3 regions of the Kitasatospora sp. HPM-01-4 genome follow, and region 3 is predicted to be linked to each of the others. Evidence: predicted binding sites of a transcription regulator. Region 3 holds the regulator's gene; each other region holds the start of a gene.
What was found. The regulator HrcA, encoded in region 3, represses chaperone genes, less so after heat shock. The targets are predictions, from matches to a motif close to TTNGCACTCNGNNNNNCNGAGTGCNAA.
Positions count from the first base shown of each region.

Region 1: the regulator HrcA is predicted to act here: its motif matches at 6,306-6,332, upstream of groES (co-chaperone GroES).
Region 2: the regulator HrcA is predicted to act here: its motif matches at 8,358-8,384, upstream of ACSMTC_RS21945 (FmdB family zinc ribbon protein).

Region 1 covers NZ_JBPQGP010000005.1:3,519,682-3,529,754, forward strand. The annotation lists gene shbA (RNA polymerase sigma factor ShbA) at 279-965, opposite strand; gene ACSMTC_RS14865 (response regulator transcription factor) at 1,271-1,882, opposite strand; gene ACSMTC_RS14870 (WhiB family transcriptional regulator) at 2,419-2,751, shown strand; gene ACSMTC_RS14875 (LysR family transcriptional regulator) at 2,837-3,859, opposite strand; gene groL (chaperonin GroEL) at 4,129-5,757, opposite strand; gene groES (co-chaperone GroES) at 5,854-6,162, opposite strand; gene ACSMTC_RS14890 (DUF6234 family protein) at 6,424-6,858, shown strand; gene ACSMTC_RS14895 (class I SAM-dependent methyltransferase) at 6,891-8,081, shown strand; gene ACSMTC_RS14900 (polysaccharide deacetylase family protein) at 8,176-9,054, opposite strand; gene ACSMTC_RS14905 (hypothetical protein) at 9,105-9,365, opposite strand; gene tsaD (tRNA (adenosine(37)-N6)-threonylcarbamoyltransferase complex transferase subunit TsaD) at 9,362-10,073, opposite strand, start outside.
Region 2 covers NZ_JBPQGP010000005.1:5,032,728-5,042,800, forward strand. The annotation lists gene lpdA (dihydrolipoyl dehydrogenase) at 157-1,557, shown strand; gene ACSMTC_RS21915 (metallophosphoesterase family protein) at 1,779-2,636, shown strand; gene murJ (murein biosynthesis integral membrane protein MurJ) at 2,693-4,654, opposite strand; gene ACSMTC_RS21925 (phosphatase PAP2 family protein) at 5,043-5,846, opposite strand; gene ACSMTC_RS21930 (sigma-70 family RNA polymerase sigma factor) at 6,224-7,195, shown strand; gene ACSMTC_RS21935 (hypothetical protein) at 7,312-7,491, shown strand; gene ACSMTC_RS21940 (hypothetical protein) at 7,547-7,855, opposite strand; gene ACSMTC_RS21945 (FmdB family zinc ribbon protein) at 8,038-8,346, opposite strand; gene ACSMTC_RS21950 (MFS transporter) at 8,483-9,772, opposite strand; gene ACSMTC_RS21955 (potassium/proton antiporter) at 10,072-10,073, opposite strand, start outside.
Region 3 covers NZ_JBPQGP010000005.1:5,932,527-5,942,599, forward strand. The annotation lists gene ACSMTC_RS25720 (DUF3097 domain-containing protein) at 1-321, opposite strand, end outside; gene pspAB (PspA-associated protein PspAB) at 378-956, opposite strand; gene htpX (zinc metalloprotease HtpX) at 1,035-1,958, opposite strand; gene hrcA (heat-inducible transcriptional repressor HrcA) at 2,232-3,245, shown strand; gene dnaJ (molecular chaperone DnaJ) at 3,317-4,459, shown strand; gene ACSMTC_RS25745 (16S rRNA (uracil(1498)-N(3))-methyltransferase) at 4,572-5,321, shown strand; gene ACSMTC_RS25750 (S41 family peptidase) at 5,552-8,815, shown strand; gene ACSMTC_RS25755 (histidine triad nucleotide-binding protein) at 9,044-9,403, shown strand; gene ACSMTC_RS25760 (ribonuclease Z) at 9,408-10,073, shown strand, end outside.

The DNA of each region.
Region 1 (10,073 bases), 2.4 Mb from region 3:
GGGGACCTTCCGTGGCGGGCCGTCGATCTCGATCGCGCCGGTGAGGGGTTCCGGACGCGTAGCTCTCAGCAGGGCGGAGGGTCGGCCGTGGTCACCGGCCCCATCCACCCGCGCGCACCGGCACAGGATCCAGGCCACCAGCAACGCTCGGCGTTTGGAGGTTCATCCGAGAGAACCCCGCGCACACCCACGGAACTTTGGGCGACCTGACCAGGCGCCGATACCCCATGGTACTGGTGTCCCGGGTATCGGGACGCGCCTCCTTGACAACGCCCCCGCTACGAGGACTCTTCCGCCAGCGCCCGCAGCCGGCTCAGCGCCCGGTGCTGGGCGACCCGGACGGCGCCCGGCGACATGCCGAGCACCTCGCCGGTCTCCTCCGCCGACAGCCCGGCCGCCACCCGCAGCAGCACCAGCTCGCGCTGCCTGGCGGGCAGGTTGGAGAGCAGTTCCTTGGCCCATGCGGCATCGCTGCTGAGCAGCGCCCGCTCCTCCGGACCGAGCGCCTCGTCGGGCAGCTCGGGCAGGTCGTCGGGCGGGATGACGGTGGATCCCGGCCCGCGCATCGCGGCCCGCTGCAGGTCCGCGATCTTGTGCGCGGCGATCCCGTACACGAAGGCCTCGAAGGGGCGGCCCTCGTCCTTGTAGCGCGGCAGCGCGCAGAGCACCGCGACGCAGACCTCCTGGGCCACGTCGTCCACATGGTGCCGGGCGCCGCCGGGCAACCGGACCAGCCGGCCACGGCAGTAGCGCAGTGCGAGCGGGTGGACGTAGGCGAGCAGCGCGTCGATCGCGGGGCCCTCGCCGCGCACGGCGGCGGCGACCAGCCCGCCGAGCTGCGCCGAACCGCCGGTGCCGAGCACCGGCCGACGCGCCTCGTCCTCCTCCGGGTACGACTGATCGGCCTGATCCACCGCGGGAGCGCCGGGCGGGGGCTCTTCGGACCGGGCCTCGTCGTCGTACATCGGTCCATGGTGCCTGGTCGAACCGGAAAACGCGGCACCGCGTCCGGAGTTGTGCATCGGAACGTTATGCACCGCACCACCGTGCGTCGCCACCGTGCGCACCGCGCCGCCTCCCGCCCCGCCCTCCGAAGCCACCGCCGGCCCGGAGGGGCCTTGTCCCGTTCCGCTCGCCGAGCCTCCTGCGGCCGCACTCTTCGCCGCAGTCCCTGTCCGCCGGTCCCCGAGGTGCTCCACTACTCCATGGTGCAGCCTCGGGACCTCAACGTCATACGTCTGAGCGATCGAGGCGGCCGGGCGGCCGCCTCTCAGCGGACCAGGCCCCAGCGGAAACCGAGGGCCACCGCATGGGCGCGGTCCGAGGCGCCCAACTTCTTGAACAGGCGCCTGGCATGGGTTTTGACGGTGTCCTCGGACAGGAAGAGCTCCCGGCCGATCTCCGCGTTGCTGCGCCCGTGGCTCATGCCCTCGAGCACCTGGATCTCACGCGCCGTCAACGTGGGTGCCGCACCCATGTCGGGACTGCGCAGCCGGCGCGGGGCGAGCCGCCAGGTCGGGTCGGCCAGCGCCTGGGTGACGGTGGCCCTCAGCTCGGCGCGCGAGGCGTCCTTGTGCAGGTAGCCGCGGGCGCCGGCGGCGACCGCGAGGGCCACCCCGTCCAGATCCTCCGCGACGGTGAGCATGATGATGCGCGCCCCCGGGTCCGCCGACAGCAGCCGCCGGACGGTCTCCACACCGCCGAGGCCCGGCATCCGGACGTCCATCAGAACGAGATCGGAGCGGTCGGCCACCCAGCGGCGGAGTACCTCCTCACCGTTGGTCGCAGTGGTCACCCGATCGACACCGGGCACGGTCGCCACCGCGCGGCGAAGCGCCTCCCGGGCAAGGGGGGAATCGTCGCAGACGAGTACGGATGTCATGACCGTCCTCCGCAGCTGATCCGCGTCACGTTGAGCCTCCTGGCTGGTTCGAACTCTCTCCGACACGGCCGATCGGCGACGGACTTCGTCTGGATCGTGGATCTCCCGCGACCGTTCCCGACGCCCGGCGCCCGCTAACCGCCTCCGCACAACCAACGACCGTCACTCGAATGAGTTACGGCCCTCAGGGCCATCTCCACCACTGTACGTGGCCAACCCATTACGGATCAGCCACCTCGCGGTGCACACGCCGCACTTTTGTGCTGCTCGTGCGCGGTCCGCGCACCCTGTGCGCACCACATGGCCCGCTCGCGCCCCCGCGGCCACCCGGTTGCCACAGCGACACCGCCAGACACCATGCCCGAATTTGGCCGTTTTTATAGCTTCCGTACGGTCATTGACTGTTGTGCCACTCTGTGGGTGACTTGTCCCAGTGGTTGCCGTAAGTCATATTTCCAGGTGTCCATACCGGCTCGGTCGCGACCGGGCCGAGCCGACGAGTCTCCCGGCGTCGAACCCCTCGAAGGGAATGAGCCATGGCAGATTTCTCCCGCCTCCCCGGCCCCAACGCGGACCTCTGGGACTGGCAGCTCTCCGCCGCCTGCCGCGGCGTGGACAGTTCGCTCTTCTTCCACCCGGAGGGCGAGCGCGGGGCCGCGCGAAGCTCGCGGGAGGCAAGCGCCAAGGAGGTCTGCATGCGGTGCCCGGTGAGGGCCGAGTGCGCGGCGCACGCGCTGGCCGTACGGGAGCCGTACGGCGTCTGGGGCGGACTGACCGAGGACGAGCGCGAGGAGCTGATGGGCCGCTCCCGCAACCGGCTGACCGAGGTCCAGGTACCGCTCAGCATGCCGACGGCGAGTGGCCACTGATAGTCCGATACCTCGTGGAGAAACGTTTCTTCACGAGGCTTCCGCATGCCACCAGCCCGCCCCGTTCACCCGTACGGAGCAGAGGTCAGCCGGCGGCCGCGACAACAGAGACCTGGTCCACCGAGGCAGAGAGCTGGTCCAGCATCAGCGAGACGGCCGGCACCTCGGCGAGGTCCGGCAGGGTCAGCGCCACCACCTGACGGGCCGCCGTCTCGCCACCCGCCGCCCGCACCGGCACCGCCGCGATGCCCGCCTGGCTCACCGAGCGCAGCGCGAGACCCGGCAGCACCGCCACCCCGAGGCCGGCCGCGACCAGACCGACCACCGCCGGGTAGTCGTCGGTCGCGAAGTCGATCCGGGGATCGAAGCCGGCGGCGGCACACAGCTCCACCAGGTGACCCCGGCACTGCGGGCAGCCCGCGATCCACTGCTCCTGCGCCAGCTCGGCCAGGTCCACCGGGCTGCTCTCGTCCCGCCCGGCCAGCGGGTGCCCGGCCGGAACGAGCCCGACCAGCGGATCGTCCAGCAGGGGCCGGACCACCAGGTCGGACCAGTCGTTGACGGCCAGCGCGGCGGCCGCCTCCAGGGCCGCCTCGGCACGGGCCTCACGCGGCGAGCCGTGCGCGGGGGCCGGGAAGACGCTGCCCTGGGACTCCGGATAGCGGAAGGCCAGCGCGACCTCGCACTCGCCGCCGCGCAGCATCGCCAGGGACTCCGGCGGCTCGGCCTCGACCAGGGACACCCGCACCCCCGGGTGCGCACCCCTCAGCCGGGCGACCGCCGGCGGAACCAGGACGGAACTGGCCGTCGGGAAGGACACCAGCCGCACCCGGCCGGCCCGCAGTCCGGCGATCGCGGCCACCTCCTCCTCGGCGGCGCAGAGGCCGGCCAGGATGCCGGTGGCGTGCTTGAGCAGTACCTGTCCCGCCTCGCTCAGCTGCATGCCCCGGCCCGAGCGGACCACCAGCGGAGTGGCGACGGACTTCTCCAGCGCCTTCATCTGCTGGCTCACCGCGGGCTGGGTACAGCCGAGCTCGCGGGCCGCGGCGGAGAAGGAGCCGGTCTTGGCGACAGCGCGCAGGACACGCAGGTGGCGGGCCTCGATCATGCCTCAGTTATAAGGCAGACTTTGGCCATCGCAAAATTTCCCTGATAACCAGCGGCTTCTGGGGCATTCGGGGCAGCCAGGACATTCGGGGCAACCGGCCCGGCGAGCCCGGCCGACCGCGGTCGCCTCCGCCTCGGGCGGCTCCCCGCGCCGACCGGCCGGACGCCCCTCGCACCGTTCGGGAGAACGGCGCTGGTCCGGAAAACGCCGGAGGCCCGGCTCACACCCCTCAGGGTACGGGCCGGACCTCCGGTCACTGAAAGCGAGCGTCAGTGGGCGTGGCCGTGGCCGCCGTGCGAGTGGCCGGCGGCGGCCTCCTCCTCCACCTTCTTCTCCACCACGAGGGTCTCGGTGGTGAGCAGCAGGGAGGCGATGGAGGCGGCGTTCTCCAGGGCGGAGCGGGTGACCTTGACCGGGTCGATGACGCCGGCCTTGACCAGGTCGACGTACTCGCCGGTGGCCGCGTTGTAGCCGTGGCCGGCCTCCAGCTCGGCGACCTTGTGGACGATGACGTAGCCCTCCAGGCCGGCGTTCTGGGCGATCCAGCGCTGCGGCTCGACCAGCGCGCGGCGGACGACGGCGACACCGGTCGCCTCGTCGCCGGCCAGGCCCAGGCCGTCCTCCAGCACCTTGGCGGCGTGGACCAGGGAGGCGCCGCCACCGGCGACGATGCCCTCCTCGACCGCGGCACGGGTCGCCGAGATGGCGTCCTCCAGGCGGTGCTTGCGCTCCTTGAGCTCCACCTCGGTGGCGGCGCCGACCTTGATGACGCAGACGCCGCCGGCCAGCTTGGCCAGTCGCTCCTGCAGCTTCTCGCGGTCCCAGTCGGAGTCGGTGACGGCGATCTCGCCCTTGATCTGGGCGACGCGGCCCGCGACGGCCTCGGTGTCACCGGCACCGTCGACGATGGTGGTGTCGTCCTTGGTGATGGTCACGCGGCGGGCGCTGCCCAGCACCTCCAGACCGGCCTGGTCGAGCTTGAGGCCGACCTCCTCGGAGATGACGGTGGCACCGGTCAGGGCGGCCAGGTCGCCGAGGATGGCCTTGCGGCGGTCACCGAAGCCCGGGGCCTTGACGGCGACGGCGTTGAAGGTGCCGCGGATCTTGTTCACCACGAGGGTGGAGAGCGCCTCGCCGTCCACGTCCTCGGCGATGATCAGCAGCGGCTTGGAGCCGCCCTGCAGGATCTTCTCCAGCAGCGGCAGCAGCTCCTGGATGGAGGAGATCTTGCCCTGGTTGATCAGGATGTACGGGTCCTCCAGGATCGCCTCCTGACGCTCGGCGTCGGTGACGAAGTACGGCGAGAGGTAGCCCTTGTCGAACTGCATGCCCTCGGTGAAGTCCAGCTCCACGCCGAAGGTGTTCGACTCCTCGACGGTGATGACACCGTCCTTGCCGACCTTGTCGATCGCCTCGGCGATCAGCTCGCCGACCTGGGTGTCCTGCGCGGACAGCGAGGCGACGGCGGCGACGTCGTCCTTGCCCTCGATCTCGCGGGCGATGGAGAGCAGGTGCTCGGAAACGGCGGCGACGGCCTTGTCGATGCCCTTCTTCAGGGCGGCCGGGCCGGCACCGGCGGCGACGTTGCGCAGACCCTCGTTGACCAGGGCCTGGGCCAGCACGGTGGCGGTGGTGGTGCCGTCACCCGCGACGTCGTTGGTCTTGGTGGCGACCTCCTTGACCAGCTGCGCGCCGAGGTTCTCGTACGGGTCGTCCAGCTCGACCTCGCGGGCGATGGTCACACCGTCGTTGGTGATGGTCGGGGCGCCGAACTTCTTGTCGATGACGACGTTGCGGCCCTTGGGGCCGATGGTCACCTTGACGGTGTCGGCCAGCTTGTTGACACCGCGCTCCAGCGAGCGGCGGGCGTCCTCGTCGAACTGCAGGATCTTCGCCATGGTTCCGTTTCCTCAGGATTTCTGCGTACGTGAGCCAACAACCACGCCCCGGACCCCTGTCAGGGCTGACACGGATCCGGGGCGGGTCGGTACGACTTACTTCTCGACGATCGCCAGGACGTCGCGGGCCGAGAGAACGAGGTACTCCTCGTTGTTGTACTTGACCTCGGTGCCGCCGTACTTCGAGTACAGGACGACGTCGCCGACCTTCACGTCGAGCTCGACGCGCTTGCCGTCCTCGAAGCGGCCCGGGCCGATGGCCAGGACGACGCCCTCCTGGGGCTTCTCCTTGGCGGTGTCCGGGATAACCAGGCCGGAGGCCGTGGTGGTCTCGGCCTCGAGCGGCTGGACCACGATGCGGTCCTCAAGCGGCTTGATGGCAACCTTGCTGCTGACGGTGGTCACGTCCGAGCTCCCCTTCGGAGATTACGGGGTAGTTCTACAGGTAGGTGGCGATGCCTGCGGGCCTGCCGTCGCGGGGGTCAGGCACGCTCCATCGCATTAGCACTCTCCCGGTGGGGAGTGCCAGGAACGACCATAGGGGGCCGTTAGCACTCAGTCAACCAGAGTGCCAACGGCGCGCCTCGGTGTTCCGCGAAACCCGCCGATGCGTTCTGAGTAGCCGTACTCATGTACGACCGCCCCTCACTCGGACAGACTCCCCCCATGGCTACCGATCGCTCATCGGACCGGCCCGGTCTGCTCGCCGACGCGGCCCTCGCCGTCGCACTCGCCGTCCTCGTCGGCGTGGGCGGCGCCTGCACCGCCCTGTACCTGGGGCTGCGCGCCTGGGCCGGGGCGGACGCCGCGGCCTTGGCCCCGGCGAACGACCGGCCACCGCACCCGGCCGCACCGCCGTACGACTGGACACCGGTGGTGCTGTTCTGGGTCTTCGTCCTCGCACTGCTGCTGATCACCGTGCTGTCGGCACGCGGCCGGCTGCGGATCACCCCGGTGCTGCACGGGCTGCTGCTCGCCGCCCTGCTGCTGGGCGGCAGCGCCGGCTACGCGTACCAGCACCGGCACGACGGGGACTACAAGCCCCGGCCGCTGCCCTCGGACTACCACCCCTGCTACAGCGGCAGCAACGACTGCGACTGAGGCGAGCCGCCCGGAGCGGGGAGAATGACCCCGTGGAGATCGAATCGTTCCGGGCCCTGCTGACCGACGAGGGCCAGACGCTGCTGGCCGCACTGCGCGACTTCAAGCCCGGCGAGGAACTGGCGGTGGCCACCCGGCTGCGCCGCGAGCACCCCGCCGAGCTGGTGTCGGCCGCGCTGGCCCAGGCGCAGCTGCGGCAGCGGGCCAGGGCGAAGTTCGGCGATCTGGCGGACCTGCTGTACTTCACCCCCAACGGGGTCGAGCAGGCCACCCGTCGCAGCGTGGCCGAGTGGCGCGCGCGGCGCTTCGCCGAGCTGGGGGTGCGCCGGCTGGCCGACCTGTGCTGCGGGATCGGCGGCGACGCGATCGCGCTGGCCAGGACGGGAGTCGCGGTGCTCGCGGTCGACCGCGATCCGCTGACCTGCGCGGTCGCCGAGGCGAACGCCGCCGCGCTGGGCCTGGCCGGGCTGATCGAGGTGCGCTGCGCCGATGTCACCGAGGTGGACGTGACCGGGTACGACGCGGTCTTCACCGACCCGGCCCGCCGCACCGCGCGCGGCAGGGTGTTCGATCCCCAGGCGTACTCGCCGCCGCTCTCCTGGGCGATCGAGGCCGCCCGCCGTACTCCGTTCGGGGCGCTCAAGGTCGCCCCCGGCATCCCGCACGAGCTGGTGCCGGAGGACGCCGAGGCCGAGTGGGTCTCCGACCACGGCGAGGTGAAGGAGGCCGCGCTCTGGTTCGGCACCCGGGCCGCACAGCCGCACCGGGCCACCCTGCTGCCCGGCGACCACACCCTGACCGGCGGGCGGCGGCCCGATCCGCAGGCGGGTGAGGTGGGCCGCTATCTGTACGAGCCGGACGGCGCGGTGATCCGGGCCCATCTGGTCTCCGAGGTGGCCGAGCAGGTGGGCGGGCGGCTGATCGACCCGATGATCGCCTATCTGACCTCGGACCGGCTGGTGCCGACCCCGTACGCGCACGCGTACGAGATCAGCGACGTCATGCCGTTCAACGTGAAGAAGCTGAAGGCCCTGCTGCGCGAGCGCGGGGTCGGCACCGTGGTGATCAAGAAGCGCGGGATCGGCATCACCCCGGAGGAGCTGCGCCGCCAGCTCAAGCCCAGCGGCCCGAACGAGCTGACGGTGATCCTCAGCCGCACCGACCACGGCCCGCTGATGATGCTGGCCCAGCCCGTGACGGCGGCCCGGCCGGTGGGCGCCTGAGTCCGGCCGGCGGGCGCCCGGCCGGACTCAGGCGCCCGGCCTGCGGTCCGCCCGGGGAGGGGTCCGCCCGGGGAGCGGTCCGCCCGGGGAGGGGTCAGCCGGCGGGTGCCTGGATGTAGTCCTCCAGGCGGGCGACGGCGAAGCCCTGCTCCTGGATCCGGCTGAGCAGTTCGCCGAACATCTCGGTCATGGTCTCGCCGTGCAGCTCGGAGGGGCCGCGGAAGTGGGCCAGGATGATGTCACCGGGCTTCAGCTTCTTGTCGCCGGTCTGGTACTGCATGTCGTGGACCTGCATCGACTCCTGCCACAGCACCACCGCGCGCGGCCCGCACTCCTGCACGGCGGTGTTCAGCGCGGCGGAGTGCGCGCCGTCACCGAACGGCGGGCGGAAGAGCAGCGGGGCCTTGCCGTACTGCTCGGTGAGCGTCGCCTGGTCCTCGCAGACCTCGGACTTCTGCTTGGCCGGCGAGATCCTGCTCATCTGCGGGTGGTCCACGGTGTGGTTCTGGATGTGGTTGCCGAGGGCCTGCAGCGGCTTGAAGTAGCCGTAGTCGTTCTTGATGATGTCCTTGGTCAGGAACATCGTGATCGGGACCTTGAGGTCGGTCATCATCTCGACGAACTTGGGGTCCTTCTCCGCACCGTCGTCGATGGTGACGAAAACGATCTTGTCCTTGGTGGGGACCGTGCTGAAGACCGGGACCTGGCCCTTCGCCGTCAGCTTGATCGGCTTGTCGGCCGGGGCGGCGGGCGCCGCGGGCAGCGGCTTCAGCTTCCACTTCTCCCAGGCCGCGGCATCGGCCTGGGTCGCCGCCGGGGAGGCGGACGCCTGCGGTGCGGCGGAGCCCTGCGCCGAGTGGGCCGCCGAGGCCTGGGGTGCCGCGCTCGTGCTGTCCCCGCCACCGCTACTGCAAGCGGTCAGCGCCGATATGAGCACCGCCGCCCCGGCCACGTACCTGCTGTAGTTCTTCACCGCGCCGCGCTTCCCGTCGTCGTCCTTCGAACACTTGACGGGACGCCACGCTATTCCACGTGGTTGCTGGTGAAACTCCAGCGGTGGGCCGGACGGGCCAGCAGCTCGGCCGGCGGATCGGGGACCGGCACCGGCTGCGCCGTCCACCAGGTGATCAGCAGCACCCGGTCCCCGGCGGCGGTGAACACCTCGGCACGGGCCAGCCCGGCCGAGCCGCGCAGCGCGGGCAGGGCGGCGTCGTGCACCCAGCGGTGCAGCTCGCCGCCCCGGCCCTCGGCCGCCCGGGCCTCCCACATCTGTGCGAGGGTCATGCCTTCAGCGCCTCGTGCGCGGCGGAGTGCAGGTCCTTGTGCGGCACCGAGACCTCGGTGACCGGCAGCGAGGAGTCCGCCGAGAGGTCGAAGGCGGACGGCGCCCGGTTGCGCCAGACCATCTCGGCACCGAGCGCGGCGACCATCGCCCCGTTGTCGGTGCACAGGCCCGGACGCGGCACCCGCAGCACGATGCCCGCCTTGTCGCAGCGCTGCTGGGCCATCTCGCGCAGCCGCGAGTTGGCCGCCACACCACCGCCGATCATCAGGTGATCGACACCGTTGGCCTTGCACGCCTTGACGGCCTTGCGGGTGAGCACGTCGGTGACGGCCTCCTGGAAGGACGCGGCGACGTCGGCGACCGGCACCTCCTCCCCGGCCCGGCGCCTGGCCTCCACCCAGCGGGCGACGGCGGTCTTCAGGCCGGAGAAGGAGAAGTCGTACTCGGGGTCCTTGGCCCCGCTCAGGCCGCGCGGGAAGGCGATCGCCGCCGGGTCTCCCTCGCGTGCCCTGCGGTCCACCACGGGACCGCCGGGGAAGCCCAGGCCCAGCACCCGGGCGACCTTGTCGAAGGCCTCGCCCGCCGCGTCGTCGATGGTCGCGCCGAGCGGGCGGACGTCGGTGGTGATGTCCTCGCTGAGCAGCAGCGAGGAGTGCCCGCCGGAGACCAGCAGCGCCATCGTGGGCTCCGGCAGCCGGCCGTGCTCC
Region 2 (10,073 bases), 900 kb from region 3:
CTGATCCCCGCCGTCCTTCCCCGGGGCCTTCCGGGAGACCCGGGGGGCCACGGTGACCGGCGCTCCCGGATAGGACAGGCTTGGGGCGGTCGGACTCTCCGGAGCCGGCTGTCCGGTTGAACCCGGACACGGTCACCAACCGAATCGAAGGCGAAAATGACCAACCACTTTGATGTCGTTGTCCTCGGTGCCGGCCCGGGCGGGTACGTCGCTGCCATCCGCAGCGCGCAGCTCGGCCTGAGCGTCGGCATCGTGGAGGAGCGCTACTGGGGCGGGGTCTGCCTCAACGTCGGGTGCATCCCGTCGAAGGCGCTGCTGCGGAACGCCGAGCTCGCGCACATCCTGACGCACGAGACCAAGACGTACGGCATCCAGGTCGAGGGCCGGATCAGCTTCGACTACAAGGAAGCGTTCCAGCGCAGCCGCCAGGTCGCCGACGGCCGGGTCAAGGGCGTCCACTACCTGATGAAGAAGAACAAGATCACCCAGTTCGAGGGCCGGGGTCACTTCACCGACGCCAACACCCTCCAGGTGACCGGTGCCGACGGCACGGTGCAGACCATCACCTTCGACCACTGCATCCTGGCCTCCGGCGCCACCCCGCGTCTGCTGCCCGGCACTTCGCTGAGCCCGCGCGTGGTGACCTACGAGGAGCAGATCCTGGCCGACCAGCTGCCGGAGAGCATCATCATCGCGGGTGCCGGTGCGATCGGTGTCGAGTTCGCGTACGTGATGCACAACTACGGCGTGAAGGTCACCATCGTCGAGTTCCTGGACCGGATGGCGCCGCTGGAGGACGCGGAGGTCTCCGCCGAGCTGCTCAAGCGCTACAAGCGCTTGGGAATCGAGGTGCTGACCTCCACCCGGGTCGACGCGATCGACGACTCCGGAGAGAAGGTCAAGGTCACCGTCACCGCCGGTGGCGAGCAGCGCGTGCTGGAGGCCGACAAGGTCCTGCAGGCGATCGGTTTCGCTCCCCGGGTCACCGGCTACGGCCTGGAGAACACCGGGGTCAGGCTGACCGAGCGCGGCGCGGTCGACGTGGACGGCCGCTGCCGTACCTCGGTGCCGCACATCTTCGCCATCGGCGACGTGACCGCCAAGCTGATGCTGGCCCACGCCGCCGAGTCGATGGGTGTCATCGCCGCCGAGACCATCGCGGGTGCCGAGACCATGGAACTCGACTACGTGATGATCCCGCGCGCCACCTACTGCCAGCCGCAGATCGCCAGCTTCGGCTGGACCGAGGAGCAGGCGCGCAGCCAGGGCTTCGACGTCAAGGTCGCGAAGTTCCCGTTCATGGCCAACGGCAAGGCCCACGGCCTCGGCGACACGGTCGGCTTTGTGAAGATCATCAGCGACGCCCAGTACGGCGAACTGCTCGGCGCCCACATGATCGGCCCCGAGGTCACCGAACTGCTGCCCGAGCTGACCCTGGCCCAGCAGTGGGACCTCACCGTCGCCGAGATCGCCCGTAACGTCCACGCCCACCCGACGCTGGGCGAGGCCGTCAAGGAGGCGATCCACGGCCTGGCCGGACACATGATCAACATGTAGTCGCCCGCGCCGGCCCTCCGCCCGCACCTCCTGCCGGGGGTTGCCGAGTCAGCTGTCTCGGCAACCCCCGGCCGGGATGGACCGATCCGCATCCGCCGACCGGGGCCGTCGGATCCGCATCCTCCCGGCTGGGGCGGTCGGATCCGCATCCCCTGCCGGGAATTGACCATCATTCACATCGGTTGACCCACAGGTCGCTTCCCGAACGAGATGATGGCCAGATGAGCGAGAGCACCGAACGGCCCGGCCGTCTGCTGGCGGTCTCCGACCTGCACGTCCACCATGCGGAGAACCGCCGCATCGTGGCGGAGGAGATCCTGGCGACCTCGCCCGAGGACTGGCTGATCGTGGCCGGGGACGTCAGTGAGACCGTGGAGCAGATCGAGTGGGCGCTCGGCGTGCTCAGGAGCCGCTTCGCGCAGGTCATCTGGGCTCCGGGCAACCACGAGCTGTGGACACCGCCGTCGGATCCGGTCCAGCTGAGGGGCGAGGCGCGCTACCGGCACCTGGTGGAGATCTGCCGCCGCCTCGGCGTGCTGACACCGGAGGACCCGTACGCCGTCTGGCGCGGCGCGGGCGGCCCGGTGGCCGTCGCGCCGCTCTTCCTGCTCTACGACTACTCCTTCCGCGCACCGGGGCTGAGCCGCAAGGAGGCGATGGAGCAGGCCTATGAGTCGGGCGTGGTGTGCTCGGACGAGTTCATGCTGCACCCGGAGCCGTACCCGGACGCCGCCGCCTGGTGCGAGGCCCGCCTGTCCTGGACGCAGCAGCGGCTGGCCGCCCTCGACCCCGCCCTGCCGACCGTTCTGGTCAACCACTTCCCGCTGGTCCGCGAGGACACCGCGATCCTGCGCTATCCGCAGTTCGCCCAGTGGTGCGGCACCGAGCGGACGGCCGACTGGCACCGCAGGTACCGCGCGGCCGCAGTGGTCTACGGGCATCTCCACATCCCCCGCACCACGGTCCACGACGGGATCCGCTTCGAGGAGGTCTCGATCGGCTACCCGAGGGAGTACCGGCGACGGGGCTTCCCCCGAGGGTTCCTGCGCGAGGTGCTGCCGCAGGCGGAGAGCGCCTGAAGCGTCCGGCCGGGGCGGGCCCGAGGAGACCGCCCCGCTCGGCCGGCGGGTGCGGCCTACCGCCGGTGCTTGCCGCTGTTGGCGACTGCCGGGGCCGGGTACGGGATCCGCAGCTTCCGGGCCAGCGGGGCCACCGCACCGGCGGCACCGAGCGGCTTGGCGAGCACCAGCACCGAGATCAGGACCGCCACCGAACCGGCGCCCAGGCCGACGAAGTTGCCGACGATGCCGCGCCCCAGCGAGTCCGCACACTGACCGACGATCCAGTGGGCCGCGAGCGCGCCAGGTGCGCAGGCGAGGGCCAGCCCCACGTGCAAGGTCGTCACCCGGACGCCGTCCAGGCCGCTGCGGATCCGGCCGCGCCGTCCACCGCCGATCTCGAGCGTGGCGTCGGCGGGCACCGTGGCCGCCGCCTCGCGGCGCAGCCGCTTGCTCAGTGCCCGGCCGGTGATGATCACGCCGAGCGTGGTGGCCAGAGTCTGCGCGAAGGCCATGCCGACGATGATCCAGCGCACCGGCAGGGTGTAGTACGCGACGGCGCAGAAGGCGACGTTGCTGCCCGCGATCACCGTGGTCAGCCAGAACGGGGTCCGGGCGTCACTCATCGCGTAGAACCCTCGGGCCAGCGCGTACTGGGCGCAGAAGGCGGGCAGGCCGATCGCGAAGGCGATCAGCACCTCGGACATGACGTTGACGTCCGCGGCCTTGACCTGGCTGCCGTGCCCGTAGGCGAGGCCGATGACCGGGTTGGCCATCGACAGGAAGATCGCCATCGCGGGGATGATCATTCCGGCCGAGCTGCGCAGCGTCTGGGCCAACTCCTGGCCGACATCCTCGAAACGGCCCGAGCTCACCGCACGCGACAGGCTCGGCAGGATCGCCGTGACCATCGAGACCGTGATGATGCCCTGCGGGACGACGAAGAGCAGATAGGCGTTGTTGTAGGGGGTGTAGCCCAGGCCCATCGGCAGACCCTGGGCCCGGTTGCCCGCGCCGGTCGCCATGTTGGTGATCGCGTTGAACGACAGCTGGGTCACCACGACCAGCAGCAGTGCCCATCCCGCCGCCCGCAGCGGGGTGGTGAGACCGGCACCCTTCCAGTCGAAGCGCGGCCGGAAGCGGAATCCCGAGGCGCGCAGGGAGGGCAGCACGGAGAGCGCCTGCACCAGGATGCCGAACGCCGTGCCCATGCCCAGCAGCATGCTGGCGCCGCTGCTCATCTGGTCGGCGGTCTCCGCGTGCTTGCAGATCCCGATGTAGAGGCTGAAGACGCCGATGACCACGACGTTGTTCATCACCGGCGCCCAGGTCATCGCACCGAAGCGGTCACGCGCGTTGAGCACCTGGCTGAGCAGGCCGAATACGCCGTAGAACAGGATGGCCGGCAGGCAGTACTGCGCCAGCGCGATGGTCAGGTCCCGCTGGACGTGGTCCGCGGGGCCGTAGTTCGTGTAGGAGTCCACGATCTGCGGTGCGAAGAGCCAGGCGCTCAGGGTGATGACGATCAACGCCACACCGCAGGCCGTCAGCAGACGGTTGGTGTAGGCGACGCCACGGTCCTTGTGGGTCTGCGCGGCGCGCACCAGTTCGGGAACGAAGACCGAGTTGAGCACACCGCCGATCAGCATCATGTAGACGGTGGTCGGCAGCAGGGTGGCCACGGCATAGCCGTCAGCGAGTTGGTGGGTACCCAGCGCGGCGGCGATCACGCCGGCCCGCACGAACCCCAGCGCACGCGAGGTGAGCGACCCCAGGGCCATGATCAGCCCGTTGCGGGCGGTGGAGGACCCCTTGTCCGCCGGGGCCTCCTCGGCCTCCGCCGGGGGCTGCTCCAGTGGCTGGCGCGGCGGCGGCAGCTGGGTGCCCAGCTGCATGGTCGGCTGTGCACCGTACTGCGGCTGCTGCTGTGCCTGCGGGGGCATGGGCGGCATGAACTGCTCGTCGGTGATCTGACGCAGGGGCATGGTGGGCGGGTCGCCGTACGAGCCGGAAGGCTCGCCCGTCGTGTGCATGGTCATCGGACCCCCGTCACTCGGTGCCTGGGCAGTGCGCGGTCACGGGGCTTCCACAACCGCTGTCCGGCGGTCCCTTGGTGTACGGAGCCGGTGCTGCCTCGTACGACCGGCTCGGTCCGCGCCGTCGTGCTTGGTTCCCCCGGGACTGGGCGCAGCTGCACCCAGCCGGAGAAGTCTGCCTCAACTCGGCACTCGATGGGGAGCGGTGTGCCGTGTGCCCGAGATCTCCCACCGGTGCCGGATGGTCCGGAATCCGCTCCAACCGGACGGAAGCCTGCCCCTAATGACCAGATTTGCGGTGTTTTCCTTGATGGCGGCACGGAGGACTTTGGCCGGCGCGGCACTGTACCGATTCCCCTTCGAAGATCACTCCAACGGGATGTGACCTTTCTCACTGACCGTCAGGTGAGGTGGCGGATTCACCCTCGTGACGCGCCCCCGTCTCTCCCGAGGCCAGGACGCGCTGCACCCTCGGCCGGGTGTGCCGGTCGATCCGGCGCACGTCCCGGTTCAGTGCGCCGGGCCGCCACAGCTCGACCGCGACCGTCACTCCGGCGACCACCAGGCCGGCCGCCAGCCATCCGGCCAGGACGTCGCTGGGCCAGTGCACACCGAGGGCGATCCTGGTCCAGCCGATGATCAGGACGGCGAGTGCGGCGACGGTGCAGGCGACGGCCCGCCCGGCGCGGTTGGCGTGCGGCCAGAGGAGGATCACCAGGGCGGCGCCGGTGATCGCCGAGGCCATCGCGTGCCCGGAGGGGAAGGCCGCGCCCGAGGCGTACGACACCGGGTCGGCGAAGTGCGGCCGGGCTCGGTCGACCAGTATCTTCCCGCCCCAGCCGGCCAGCCAGCCGAGCAGCAGCTGGGCCGCGGCCCAGCCGGCCAGCATCCGGGCGCCGATCATCCAGAGCCAGACGGCCGCCACGCCCAGCACGATGCGGGTGGTGGCCGGGCCGCCGATGTCGGAGACCATCTGCATGGAGGCCGTCCAGGCGGTGTGGCCGCGGGCGAAGCCGTGCAGTGCGTCCACCCAGGACCGGTCCAGTCGGGCCAGTGGGCCCCAGTGGCTCGCCACCAGGGCGAGGAGCACTCCCAGGAGGGCGGCGCAGCCGAGGGCCGCCGCCGCGGAGTCGAGCAGTCGGCTGCGGCGGCGCCGGGCGGGGGTGGCGATGGCGCCGTCGATGGGCAGGTGCATGGCTGACACCTTCCCCGGGGCAGGGGTGGAGCCCGCACCGCGCCGATAGCGATTTTGCATCTTTTGTGAGGAGAGGCTGCGGATGTCGAATCTCATTCGTTGATTCGGTGGACGGGGCGATTTAGGCACACCCTGTCTCCAATCGGTCACACAATGTGCGTGATCATGGACCAAATTCCGCAGGATACTGCATCGCGCGAAGAATCTGGCCGAGTTGGGAATGTTGTCCGAAATCTGTGCGTTGGATCGTTACGTGTGAGCCTTCACGGGGCCCGCATCTCTTTGCCTTCAACTCTCTGCCTCTTCTCTTCGGCCCCGGCTCGCCCCGTCGGGGGGTGAAGTCGAGGCAGACCGGCACCAGCAGCAAGGGAGCAAGCATGGCCACTCGTGCCGTCGTCCGTGGCAGTGCCGACCGCACTCGCTCGGCCCGCCCGAACAACCTTGAGGCGGACCGCGACCTTGTCGGCATGTACCTCGACGAGATCGCCCGGACGCCTCTGCTCGATGCCGCCGAGGAGGTCGAGCTCTCGCTGCGCATCGAGGCGGGTGTCTACGCCCAGCACCTGCTGGACGAGGACGCCATTCCCGAGAGCACCACGCGCGAGGAGCTGGAGGCGATAGCCGATGACGCCGAGCGCGCGAAGGACGTCTTCATCCGCTCGAACCTCCGCCTGGTGGTCGCGGTCGCCCGGCGGTACCCCCGCAGCGGCCTGCCCCTGCTCGACCTGATCCAGGAGGGCAACGCCGGCCTGGTCCGGGCGGTCGAGAAGTTCGACTACGCGAAGGGGTTCAAGTTCTCCACCTACGCGACCTGGTGGATCCGCCAGGCGATCACCCGCTCGATCGCCGACCAGTCGCGCACCATCCGACTGCCCGTCCACCTGGTCGAGGAGCTCGGCCGGATCCGCCGGGTGCAGCGCGAGAAGGCCAAGGAGCTGGGCCGCGAGCCCGAGCCCGCCGAGATCGCGGCCGAACTCGACACCACCGAGGACCGGATCAAGGACGTGCTCGACTGGGCCCGTGACCCGGTCAGCCTCAACATGTCCGTGGACGACGAGGGCGAGACCCAGTTCGGTGACCTGGTCGAGGACACCGGGGCGGTCTCCCCGGAGGACGCCGTGATGGTCATGCTCCGCCGTGAGGAGCTGGATGACCTGATCGGCCGGCTGGACGACCGGACGGCCTCCATCATCCGCTCCCGGTACGGGATGGAGGACGGCCGTGAGCGCACGCTGACCGAGGTGGGCAAGCAGCATGGGCTCACCCGGGAGCGGATCCGCCAGATCGAGAAGCACGCGCTCGCCGAGCTGAAGAAGATCGCCGACCACGCGGGGTTCGAGGCCGCCTGACCTTAGCGCCCTCGGGGCCCTGGTCCGATACCGACCGGACCGGGGCCCCGCGCTGTCCGCGGCCGCCGGCGCCGTGCCGCCTACGCTGGATGCAGTTGAGAAGGAACGGAGCAGAGATGGCCGAGCAGGAAGAACCGACCCGGCCGAAGGCGAAGCTGGTCTTCGGCGACCCGCTGGACCGGCAGACGCGGGACGACACCGACCGGGGCTGGGGCGAGCGCCCGGAGGCGGCGGAGCTCGGTGGGCGCGGGCTGGACTGGTATCTGAGCCAGCGGCCGCCGCACCACGGCGACTGATCGCCCGGTCCCGCCCGGTGTCACCGGGCGCCGCGCTACTGAGCCGCCGGGAGTCTCAGCCGCTGGGCGGCGCCGCCCCGGTGCAGTGTGGGGTGGTCGCGGCCGTGGCCGGGGCGGCGGGCGATGACGGGCCGGGCCGCAGTGGCCCGGCGGTGAGCGCGGTGGCGGCGGCCAGCAGCCCGGTCACCACCACCCCGGGCCGGTGCCGGACGGCCTGCTGGAGCCGGTGCCGTCCACCACCCCTGCGGCGGATCGGCGGGAAGGGCGGTACGGCGCGCCGGGGCGGCACGGCCGAGGACATGGCCGTTGTCGTGGTGGCGGTGGGGTGGGAGTGCAGTCGGTGGTGTTCCAGGTAGGTCGTCATGCGCATCAGGGTGCGCGCACCGCACCTGTCGGGGAATCCCCCCGCGGATTCCTGTGGAAAACCCGGCCCTGTGGACAACCCACTTCACTCACAGGAGTGGTGCGGTCATACGAAAGGCCCGGAGTTCGTCTCCGAACCCGGGCCTTTCGCGCGAATGTCGCGGACGGCGGTGCCGTGCCGTGTCAGCTCGCGGTGCTGGTGCTCGCCGCGGCGGCCGAGGGGGCCGGAGCCGACGTGGACGACGAAGTACCGGACGACGAAGCGCCGGACGACGAGGTCGAGGACGACGAGGAGCTCACGGAGCTGCTCGAAGCGGAGCGGCTGTCGGTGCGGTAGAAGCCGGAGCCCTTGAAGACCACGCCCACGGCCGAGAAGACCTTGCGGAGCTTTCCCTGGCAGTCGGGGCACGTGGTCAGCGCCTCGTCGGTGAACTTCTGCACCGCCTCCAGGCCGTTGCCGCACTCGGTGCACTGGTACTGGTACGTGGGCACTTGTCTTCCTCCTGGCACTCTCGCCTGATGAGTGCTAACGACGGTCAATGATGCGGCATTCCGCTGGATCAGTCCAGCGTCGCCGGGTGTGAGATGTCCCCGCCCCGGCCCCCGGCCCCGGAGCGGGGAACCGGTCTCAGCCCTTGGACGCCCCGGCCAGCCGCACCTGGGCCCCGCCCTGTGCCACGACGCGGCCGCTCTCGCCGGGAGCGTCCAGCAGGCGGCGCAGCGAGACCAGCGCGACCAGGCCGAGCCCGGCTCCGATGACGGGCACCACGAAGCCGGCCCAGGCGCCGTGCGAGTCCACCAGCATCCCGGCCACGATCGAACCCGCGGCCAGGCCGAGCCCGATGGCGCCGGTCAGCCAGGTGAACGCCTCGGTCTTGGCACCGTCCGAGACCAGCGTCTCGACCAGGGTGTAGCCGCTGATCAGGGTCGGTGCGATGGCCAGACCGCAGCACAGCCCGGCGATCGACAGCGCGACCAGGTTGGGCATGGCCCAGAGGGTCGAGCAGCCCAGCACCAGCAGCGTGTAGCTGCCGAGCATCCGCTGCTTGACCGAGCGCCGCCAGGAGATCATTCCGTACAGCACACCGGCCAGCATGCTGCCGCCGGCGAAGATGCCGTACACCACGCCGTTGAGGTCGGGCTGCCCCTCGGCCCTGGCGAAGGCGGCCACCGAGACCGTCATGGCGCCGAAGACGGAGCCGACGCCCAGGAAGGAGCCGGCCAGCAGCCGGACGCCGGGCGAGGAGAGCGCCGACACCTGCGCGGCGCCGGGCACGTACGGGTGCAGCGCGGGCGCGGTACGGCGCTGCGCGGCGAAGGCCAGGCCGCCCACCACGGTCAGCGCGGCCTCGGTGATCAGCGCCACCGAGGGCGAGGCCAGGGCGGTGATGCCGGTGGCCAGCACCGGGCCGATCGCGAAGGTGAACTCGTCGGTCACCGACTCGAAGGCGAACGCGGTGTTCAGGGTCCGGGGCGAGTCGGAGAGCTTGGCGACCCAGCGGGCCCGGACCATCGCGCCGATCTGCGGCACGCTGGCGCCGGCCGCACCGGCGGACACGAAGAGCGTCCAGGTCGGCGCGTGGCCCAGCGCCAGCGCGATCAGCGCGCCCACCGAGACCGCGTGCACCACGACGGTGGGCACCAGCACGGTGGCCTGGCCGTACCGGTCGGACAGCCGGCCGGTCTGCGGTCCGATCAGCGCCTGGGTCGCGGCGGCGAACGCCACCACCAGACCTGCCGTGCCGTACGAGCCGTAGGCGCTCTGGATGAGCAGGACGATGCCCGCGCTGAGCATCGCGTAGGGGAGTCGGGCCGCGAAGGCGGGGACCAGGAAGGTCCAGGCTCCGGGGGTGCGGAGCAGGGTCCCGTAGCCGACGCGGGTAGGGGTGGGCTCTGCGACCGTTCGGCGCGCCGTCACGGTCGGTCCTTCCTGCTGTCTGGTAGCACCGACCGGGAAACGGGGGTGGCCCGGCAGCGCCGAGAGTCGTCCTCTCATGCGTTGACCGGGGTAGATACCGGGGGTCCACCTCGGCCGGTGCGGCTCAGCAGCGGGCCGGCAGCGGAGGGACCACGGCCGCCGAGCGGTCGCGCCAACTCTGCATCAGACAGATGTAGCGGATTTTCGGTGATGAAAACAGATGAGTTGGTCCATAGTACGCACTTCGGACCCGTTCCGCCCGGTCAACGCAAGGTGAACGCCGCGGAAAAGCACCGAACCT
Region 3 (10,073 bases):
TGCGCCGGGTACCGCGACCGAGCCGGAGGCGGTGCGTCCCGGAGTGCGGGCGGAGGCCGGGCCGGTCGGGCGGACCAGCGTCACCACCTTGCCCTCCAGCAGGAAGCCACGGGGCGTCATCGGGAAGACCCGGTGCTTGCCGAAGCGGTCCTCCAGGGTGACGGTCAGGCCCTCGGCGGTCTTCTCACACCGCACCACGGCCCCGCAGAACCCGGTACTCACCTCCTCCACGACCAGATCACGCTCGGCGGTGACCTCCGGCGCGGGCTGCTGACGCTTCCAGGGCGGGGTCAGGTCGGGTCCGTACTGCCTGCTGCGCATGCGGTGACTATATGAAACCCGGCACGGGAGTGGCGGTCGGGCGGGTGCCGGCCCGTTCAGAGGCCGGGGGCGCCCCAGACCGGGAACCAGCGGGAGAGGTCCGGTTCGATCCGCAGGTCGTCGGCGAGCATCGCCTTCACCTGGATTTCCAACGGGTTGTCCCGCTTCTCGCCGGCGAGCGGTGCGAAGGGGTAGAAGGTGCCGCGCTTGTAGAGGTAGACCAGGCCCAGTGACCGGCCCGCGTCGTTGCGGAAGGCCACGATCGAGCAGAGCAGCTGGGGGCCGAAGCCGTTCGCCTCCAGCTCGCTGTTGACCGCGTGCAGATCGTTGACCAGCTCGGGCAGTTGCTCGGGGGTGTGCCGGGCGAGCAGCCAGGAGTAGCCGTAGGAGTCCTGGCTGGCCTCGACCGGGGTGCCGCCGCGCTCGGTGTCGGCGTCCAGCAGCGCCCGGACCTGCCGCTGCACCTCGTTGAAGGCGCCGCCCTCCACGGCGGCGAAGCAGACCGAGCCGAGGCCGGTCGGCCGGAACCCGGCCGCGGCCTCCAGGGTGAGGGCCGCCGAGGGGACGGCGAACAGCTGGTCGAGATCGGGCTTCACGGGCTTGGTGCGGCCGAAGAGGGCGTCCAGGAATCCCACGGTGGTCCTTGTCTGCGGTGTACGGGGTGTCTGAGGCGTCTGAGATGTCCGGGGTGCCCGGGGTGTCCGAGGCAGGGGTCAGTGGCCGAGGTCGGCGGAGATCCTGGCCAGTTGGGCGAGCCGCTGCTCCAGCGTCGGGTGGGTGGACATCAGCTGGCTCGCGGCCTCCCGGGCGTTCAGCGCGGGCGCGAAGTAGAAGGCGTTGTACGGCTGCGCCTGGCGCAGGTCCTTGCTGGGAATGGCCGCGATCTGGCCGGTCACCTTGGTGAGCGCCGAGGCCAGCGCGCTGGGGCGGCCGGTGAGCTGGGCCGCGGCCCGGTCGGCGGCCAGCTCGCGGTAGCGCGACAGCAGCCGGGTGAGCAGGAAGCTGATCGCGTACACCAGCATGCTGACCAGCGGGATGACCAGCATGGCGATGGCCGCGGTGCTGTCGTTGTTGTTCCGGTTGCCGCCGCCGAGGAAGCCGCCGTACAGGGCGATCCGGGTCATCACCCCGGCCAGTACACCGAGGAATCCGGCGATGGTCATCACCGCGACGTCCCGGTGCGCGACGTGCGAGAGCTCATGGGCGAGGACACCCTCCAGCTCCTCCGGCTCCAGGCGCCGCAGCAGTCCGGTGGTGACGCAGACCACCGCGTTCTGCGGGTTGCGGCCGGTGGCGAAGGCGTTGGGCATGTCGTTGTCGGCCACCGCGACGCGGGGTTTGGGCATGTCGGCCAGGGCGCAGAGCCGGTCGATGGTGCCGTGCAGCTGCGGATACTGCTCGGGGCTCACCGGCCGGGCGCCCATCGCCCGTTCGGTGATCTTGTCGCTGAACCAGAACTGGGCCACGAAGAGTCCGCCGGAGATCAGGACGATCAGCGGCCACGCTCCGCGCAGCAGGACGATCAGTACTCCCGTGAAGCCGACGTACAGCAGTCCGATGAGGAACATCGTGGTGACCATCCGCCCGGTCAGGCCACGGTCGGGTGCGAACCGGGAGTGCTGGGATGAAGCCGACATCTCTGCTCCTTCGTTACCATCGCTCGCCTTCGATGCTGCCACTCCGGGGGGCCCGGGGCACCGACTTCGTACCCCGGATCCGGTAAGGATCACCGGGGCGGCCCGTTCCTGCCGTCGGACCCGGGCCGTACACTGGCAAGTACGGTTCTGGCACTCTGCCTTCCAGAGTGCCAGGGAGCCGGGCGGCTACCGGTTCAACGGACGAAGACGGAGGTGCGTGCCGTGTACAGCGAACGCCGTGCTGACGAGCGCCGACTCGACACCCGCCGTCCGCTGGACGAGCGCAAGCTGGCGGTGCTGCGCGCCATCGTGCAGGACTACGTGGGCACCGAGGAGCCGGTCGGTTCCAAGGCCCTGGTCGAACGGCACAACCTGGGGGTCTCCCCGGCCACCGTGCGCAACGACATGTCGGCGCTGGAGGAGGACGGTTACATCCACCAGCCGCACACCAGCGCCGGGCGGATCCCGACCGACAAGGGCTACCGCCTGTTCGTCGACAAGCTGGCCGAGGTCAAGCCGATGAGCGCGCCGGAGCGCCGGGCGATCCGGCACTTCCTGGAGGGCGCGGTCGACCTGGACGACGTGGTGGCCCGTACGGTCCGGCTGCTGGCGCAGCTGACCAGACAGGTCGCGGTGGTCCAGTACCCCTCGCTCTCCCGGTCCACGGTCCGGCACATCGAGCTGGTGGCGCTGGCCCCGGCGAAGGTGATGCTGGTGCTGATCACCAACACCGGCCGGGTCGAGCAGCGGCTGGTGGACTGCCCGGGTACGGTCGGCGAGAGCGTGCTGGCGGACCTGCGGTCCAGGCTCAACACGAGCGCGGTCGGCTGCGCGCTGCCCGACGTGCCCGGTGCGCTGGAGGAACTTCCGGCGGCCTTCGAGCCGTCGGATCGGTCGACGGTCAGTGTGGTGCTCGCCACGCTGTTCGAGACGCTGGCCGAGCAGAACGAGGAGCGGATCATGCTGGCCGGTACGGCCAACCTGACCCGCTTCGGGCACGACTTCCCGCTCACCATCCAGCCGGTGCTGGAGGCACTGGAGGAACAGGTGGTGCTGCTCCGCCTGTTGGGTGAGACGGCGGACGCCGGGATGACGGTCCGGATCGGCCACGAGAACGAGTACGAGGGGCTCAATTCCACCTCGGTCGTCTCGGTCGGTTACGGTTCCGGCGACCAGAGTGTGGCAAAACTCGGGGTGATCGGTCCGACCCGGATGGACTATCCGGGCACAATGGGGGCGGTGCGAGCGGTGGCGCGGTACTTGGGCCAGATCCTGGCCGAGTCGTAGAACAGGCCGCTGGTTGAACCGGCGGTGACCAGTCGCAAGCACTTCTACAGGCGGAACAAGCGGAGCATTTGGTGGCCACGGACTACTACGCGGTACTCGGCGTCCGACGGGATGCGGGGCAGGACGAGATCAAGAAGGCGTTCCGGCGCCTGGCACGCGAACTGCACCCGGACGTCAACCCGGACCCGAAGACGCAGGAGCGGTTCAAGGAGATCAACGCCGCCTATGAGGTGCTCTCCGACCCGCAGAAGAGGCAGGTCTACGACCTCGGCGGGGACCCGCTGTCGCCCAACGGCGGCGGTGGCGCGGGCGGCTTCGGCGCCGGCGCGGCGGGCTTCGGCTTCTCCGACATCATGGACGCCTTCTTCGGCGCCGCCTCCGGCCAGCGCGGCCCGCGTTCGCGCACCCGGCGCGGTCAGGACGCGATGATCCGGCTGGAGATCACCCTGGAGGAGGCCGCCTTCGGCACCACCAAGGAACTCCAGGTCGACACGGCGGTCACCTGCACCACCTGCTCCGGCGAGGGCGCCGCACCCGGCACCTCCGCGCAGACCTGTGACATGTGCCGCGGCAAGGGCGAGGTCTCCCAGGTCACCCGGTCCTTCCTGGGCCAGGTCATGACCTCCCGCCCCTGCCCGCAGTGCCAGGGCTTCGGCACCGTCGTGCCGACCCCGTGCCCCGAGTGCGCCGGCGACGGCCGGGTCCGCGCCCGCCGCACGCTCACCGTCAAGATCCCGGCCGGTGTGGACAACGGCACCCGGATCCAGCTGGCCGGCGAGGGCGAGGTCGGCCCCGGCGGCGGCCCCGCCGGAGACCTCTACGTCGAGATCGCCGAGACCAGCCACGCCGTCTTCCAGCGGCGCGGGGACGACCTGCACTGCACCGTCACCATCCCGATGACGGCCGCCGCACTGGGCACCCAGGTGCCGCTGCAGACCCTGGACGGCCTGGAGGAGGTGGACATCCGCCCCGGCACCCAGTCCGGGCAGTCCATCCCGCTGCACGGCCGCGGCGTCACGCACCTGCGCGGCGGCGGGCGAGGCGACCTGATAGTGCATGTCGAGGTGCAGACGCCCACCAAGCTCGACCCCGAGCAGGAGGAGCTGCTGCGCCGGCTGGCGCAGCTGCGTGGCGAGGAGCGCCCCTCCGGGCAGTTCGCGCCCGGGCAGCAGGGCCTGTTCTCGCGGCTGAAGGACGCCTTCAACGGCCGCTGAGGTCCGGCTCCGGTTTCGACCGGTCGATGAGTGAGCTTCCGGGCGCCCGGCGACTCCCAGGGGTCGTCGGGCGCCGCTGCGTCGGTACCGAGAGAGTGTTTGGGGAAATGCCATGACCGCGCCCGTGTTCGTCGTCGAGACCGACCGGCTGGCCGCAGCCGTCCCCGGGGCGGTGATCCGGGTGGACGGGCCCGAGGGGCGGCACGCCGTCGCCGTGAAGCGGCTGGAGGCCGGGGAGGCGGTGACGCTGGCGGACGGGCTCGGGCTCGGCGTGGACGGCACGGTGGCCGCGGTGCACGGCAAGGACGCGCTGGAGGTGACGGTCGAGGCGGTACGGCGGGAGGCCGAGCCGGCGCCCAGGATCGTGGTGGTCCAGGCCCTGCCCAAGGGCGACCGGGGCGAGCTGGCCGTCGAGACCATGACCGAGGTCGGCGTGGACGTGGTCGTCCCGTGGGCCGCCGCCCGCTGCATCACCCAGTGGAAGGGCGAGCGCGGTGCCAAGGCCCTCGCCAAGTGGCGGGCCACCGCGCGGGAGGCCGGGAAGCAGTCGCGGCGGCTGCGCTTCCCCGAGGTGCGGGAGATGGCGACGACGCGTCAGCTGCTGCCGCTGCTGCGGCAGGCGGCGCTGGCGGCGGTGCTGCACGAGGAGGGCTCGGAGCCGCTGGCCGGGGCGGAGCTCCCGGTGAGCGGGGACATCGTGCTGGTCGTCGGGCCCGAGGGCGGAGTGTCGCCGGAGGAGCTGGCCGCCTTCGCGGAGGCCGGGGCGAAGCCGTACCGGCTGGGGCCCTCGGTGCTGCGGACGTCCACGGCGGGGGTGGCGGCGGGGGCGCTCCTGCTCGGTCGGACGGGGCGCTGGGGCTGAGGCTCCGCCCGCCGGACGGCCGGGCCCGGATCCCGGGCTCCCGTCCGGCCGCGCGCGGTGCCCGCACCCCTGAGGGGCCGCCGTCCGCCTCGCGGACTTCACCGCGCCAGGGCTCCCGTCCGGCCGCGCGCGGTGCCCCGCGCCCTCGGCGGGATGCCCAACTGCCCTGGGAATCCCCGAGTGTGCGAAACCCGCCACGCGGGATCGGGGCCGTGCATAGGGTGGCGGCCGTGACCGACGTTCAGAGCACCTCAGCTGGCGCCTATCTGCGCCATCCGCACCTGCACGGCGACCTCGTGACCTTCGTGGCCGAGGACGACATCTGGATCGCGCCGATCACCGGTGGCCGTGCCTGGCGGCTGACGGCGGACCAGACTCCCGTCAGCCACCCCAGGTTCTCACCGGACGGGCGGCACATCGCCTGGACCTCGACCCGGGACGGCGCACCCGAGATCCATGTCGCGCCCACCGCGGGCGGCCCCGCCCGCCGGCTGACCTACTGGGGCAGCGCCCAGACGCTGCTGCGCGGCTGGACCGAGGACGGCCGCCCGGTCGCGATCACCAGCGCCGGCCAGGCGACCCTGCGCCGCACCTGGGCGTTCGCGATCCCGCTGGACGGAGGCGAGCCGGTCCGGCTGCCGTACGGGCCGATCGGCGGGCTGGCCTTCGAGCCGGGAGGCGAGCGGGTGCTGCTGACCAGCTCCAGCAATCGCGAGCCGGCCTGGTGGAAGCGCTACCGCGGCGGCCGGGCAGGCAAGTTGTGGATCGGCGGCCGGGAGTTCGCCCGGGTCCACGAGGACCTGGACGGCAACATCGACTCCCCGCTCTGGGCGGGCGGCCGGATCGCCTTCCTCTCCGACCACGAGGGCGTCGCGCAGCTGTACTCCAGCCTGCCGGACGGCGGCGACCTGAGCCGGCACGGCGACGGAGAGTTCTACGCCCGCAACGCCACCACCGACGGGACCGGGATCGTCTGGCACAGCGCGGGCGACGTGTGGATCCTGGACGATCTGGACGGCGCCGAGCCGCGCCGGCTGGAGATCGAACTGGCCGGTCCGCGTACCGGTCGCGCGCCACATCCGACCCCGGCCACCGGCCAGTTGGAGTCCGTCGCCCCCGACCGTACCGGCCGGGCCGGCGCCGTGGTGGTACGCGGCGGAGTGCACTGGCTGACGCACCGTCAGGGCCCGTGCCGGGTACTGGCGGAGACACCGGGGGTGCGGGCCAGGCTGGCCCGGGTCGTACCGGGAGCCGACGGTGCCCAGGGCGCGCTCTGGGTGACCGACGCCGAGGGTGACGACGCGCTCGAGCTGGCCCCCGACGTGCTGGGCACGGAGCGCCGCGGGCTGGCCGGCGGGCAGCTCGGCCGGGTCCTCGGTCTGGCGGTCTCGCCGGACGGGCGGCAGGCCGCCGTCGCCTCGCACGACGGCCGGGTGCTGCTGGTCGCCCTGGCCGACGGCACCGTGCACCAACTGGCCCGCAGCGCGCAGGGCGAGGTCCTCGACCTGGCCTTCTCCCCGGACTCGCGCTGGCTGACCTGGTCCCAGCCGGTGCAGGGCGCCGACGCGCTGCGGCAGATCATGCTGGCCGATCTCACGGACCGTACGGTCGGCGAGGCCACCCCGCCGCGCTTCATCGACTACTCGCCGGACTTCACGCCGGACGGCAAGTACCTGGTCTTCCTCTCGGTGCGCAACTTCGACCCGGTCTACGACGCGCACATCTTCGACCTGTCCTTCCCGGCCGGCACCCGGCCGTACCTCATCACCCTGGCCGCGGACACCCCGTCGCCGTTCGGCCCGCAGCGCGCCGGGCAGCCGATGGCCGGGGAGGAGGAACCCGAGGGGGCCAGGAAGGAGGGCTCCGGGGAGTTCGGGGAGGGGGCCGAGTCCGTCCCCGTCACCCGGGTCGACCTGGAGGGCATCGCCGACCGGATCGTCCCGTTCCCGGTCGAGGGCGGCAGCTTCGGCAGCCTGCGGGCGGCCAAGGACGGTGTGCTCTGGACCAGGCAGCCGCTGCTCGGCAACCTCGGCGACAACGCCGCCTCGCTGGAGGACGAGCAGCCGCGCGCGGCGCTGGAGCGCTTCGACTTCGGGAAGCTGCAGACCTCGCAACTGGTCGCCGAGGTGGACGGCTTCGCGGTGAGCGGCGACGGCACCCGGGCCGCCGTGCTCGACCGGGGCGGTCTGCGGATCGTCCCGGCCGGCCACCGGGCCGGTGAGGGCGAGGACCTGAGCGTCGACCTCGACCGGATCAGGGTCACCGTGGACCCGGCCGCCGAGTGGCGCCAGATGTTCGACGAGAACGGCCGGTTGATGCGCGACAACTTCTGGCGCGCGGACATGGGCGGCCACGACTGGGCCGGGACGCTGGAGCGCTACCGGCCGCTGGTGGACCGCTGCGGCTCCCACGACGACCTGGTCGACCTGCTCTGGGAGACCGTGGGCGAACTGGGCACCTCACACGCGTACGTGCTCCCGTACGGGCGGGGCGCGCACGCCGCCCGCAGGCAGGGGCTGCTCGGCGCGGACCTGGTGAAGGACGGCGAGCGGTGGCGGGTGGAGCGGGTCCTGCCCGGCGAGTCCTCGGACCCGCGGGCCCGTTCCCCGCTGGCCGCGCCCGGCGCGGCCGTCCGGCCCGGGGACGCGGTGCTCGCCGTCAACGGCCGCCCGGTCGACCCGGTCACCGGCCCCGCCCCGCTGCTCGCGGGTACGGCCGGGCAGCCGGTCGAGCTGACCGTCGCCGGGAAGGACGGCGTCCAGCGCCACCCGGTGATCGTCCCGCTGGCCGACGAGGAGCCGCTGCGCTACCACGACTGGGTGGCCGACCGCCGGGCCGCCGTCCGGGAGCTCTCCGGCGGCCGGCTCGGCTATCTGCACATCCCCGACATGCAGAGCAACGGCTGGGCCCAGCTCCACCGGGACCTGAAGGTGGAACTGGCCAAGGAGGGCGTGATCGTCGACATCCGGGAGAACCGGGGCGGCCACACCTCCGAGCTGATCATCGAGAAGCTCAACCGCAGGATCGTCGGCTGGGCCCGCGTCCGCGATTTCGACGAGGGCCTCTCCTACCCCCAGGACGCGCCGCGCGGTCCGGTGGTGGCACTGGCCAACGAGCTTTCCGGCTCGGACGGCGACGTCGTCAACGCGGCGATCCAGGCGCTCGGGATCGGCCCGGTGGTCGGTACCCGTACCTGGGGCGGCGTGATCGGCATCGACAGCAAGTACCGCCTGGTGGACGGCACCCTGGTGACCCAGCCCAAGTACTCGCTGTGGCTGGAGAACTACGGCTGGGGCGTGGAGAACCACGGGGTGGACCCGGACGTCGAGGTGCCGATGCCGCCGCACGCCTGGGCCGCCGGTGAGGACCCGCAGCTCGCCGAAGGTGTCCGCATCGCGCTCGCCGCGCTGGCCGCGAAGCCGGCCGGCCAGGCACCGGAGATCCCGGAACTTCAGGGGGATCCGGCAGGGGCGCGGTGGCCGCGCGAGCCGTGACCGCACGGCCGGCCGCGTGGTCCCCCGCGCCCGGGGGAGTCCAACGTGCCCGCGGCGGACGGGAGATCCGCCGCCGCGGACCGGCCGCGCGGCCCCCCGGCGTCCCCGAGGGCCACCCCGCGGTCCGGGGAGGGGCTCCCGGCGGCCTTCCCGTGGAACGGCCCGGCTGGGCTAGGCTGCGGGCGGTAGTGATGAGTGATCAGTGAAGTCCAGCTAGAGGAGAGCGAGATGGCCGGCGAGCCGCAGTCCGACTGCCTGTTCTGCAAGATCGTGGCGGGCGAGATCCCGGCGACCGTGGTCCGGGAGACCGACCGCACCCTCGCGTTCCGGGACATCAGCCCGAAGGCCCCCACCCACGTCCTGGTCATCCCCAAGGTGCACTACCCCAACGCCGCCGAACTGGCCGCCGCCGAGCCCGAGATCGCGGGCGAGCTGCTGGCCGAGGCCGGCGAGGTGGCGGCGGACGAGAAGATCGTCGAGTCCGGCTACCGGATGATCTTCAACACCGGTGCGGGCGCGGGCCAGACCATCTTCCACGCCCACGTCCACGTCCTCGGCGGCCGGCCGATGAACGAGAACATGGTCTGAGACCGTGTCGCAGCGTGAACTCGTCGTCCTCGGCACTGCCAGCCAGGTGCCCACCCGGCACCGCAACCACAACGGCTACCTGCTCCGCTGGGACGGCGAGGGCCTGCTGTTCGACCCCGGTGAGGGCACCCAGCGGCAGATGCTGCAGGCCGGGGTCTCGGCCACCCAGATCACCCGGATCGGGGTGACCCACTTCCACGGCGACCACTGCCTGGGCCTCGCCGGGGTGATCCAGCGGATCAACCTGGACAAGGTCCCGCACCCCGTGGACGCCTACTACCCGGCCAGCGGCCAGGTCTACTTCGAGCGGCTGCGGCACTCCACCGCGTACTACGAGACCGCCGAGCTGCGCCCGCGTCCGATCAGCGCCCCGGGGCCGCTGGAGGCCCCCGGGGCACCGTTCACGCTGGAGGCCCGGCGGCTCTCGCACCCGGTGGACTCCTTCGGCTACCGGCTCACCGAGCCCGACGGCAGCCGGATGCTGCCCGAGCGGCTGGCCGCCCTGGGCCTGCGCGGGCCCGCCGTGGGACGTCTGCAGCGCGAGGGCCGGGCCGAGGCGGACGGCCGGACCGTGACACTGGCCGAGGTCAGCGAGCCGAGGCCGGGCCAGCGCTTCGCCTTCGTGATGGACACCCGCCTGTGCGACGGGGTGTACGAGCTGGCCGAGGGT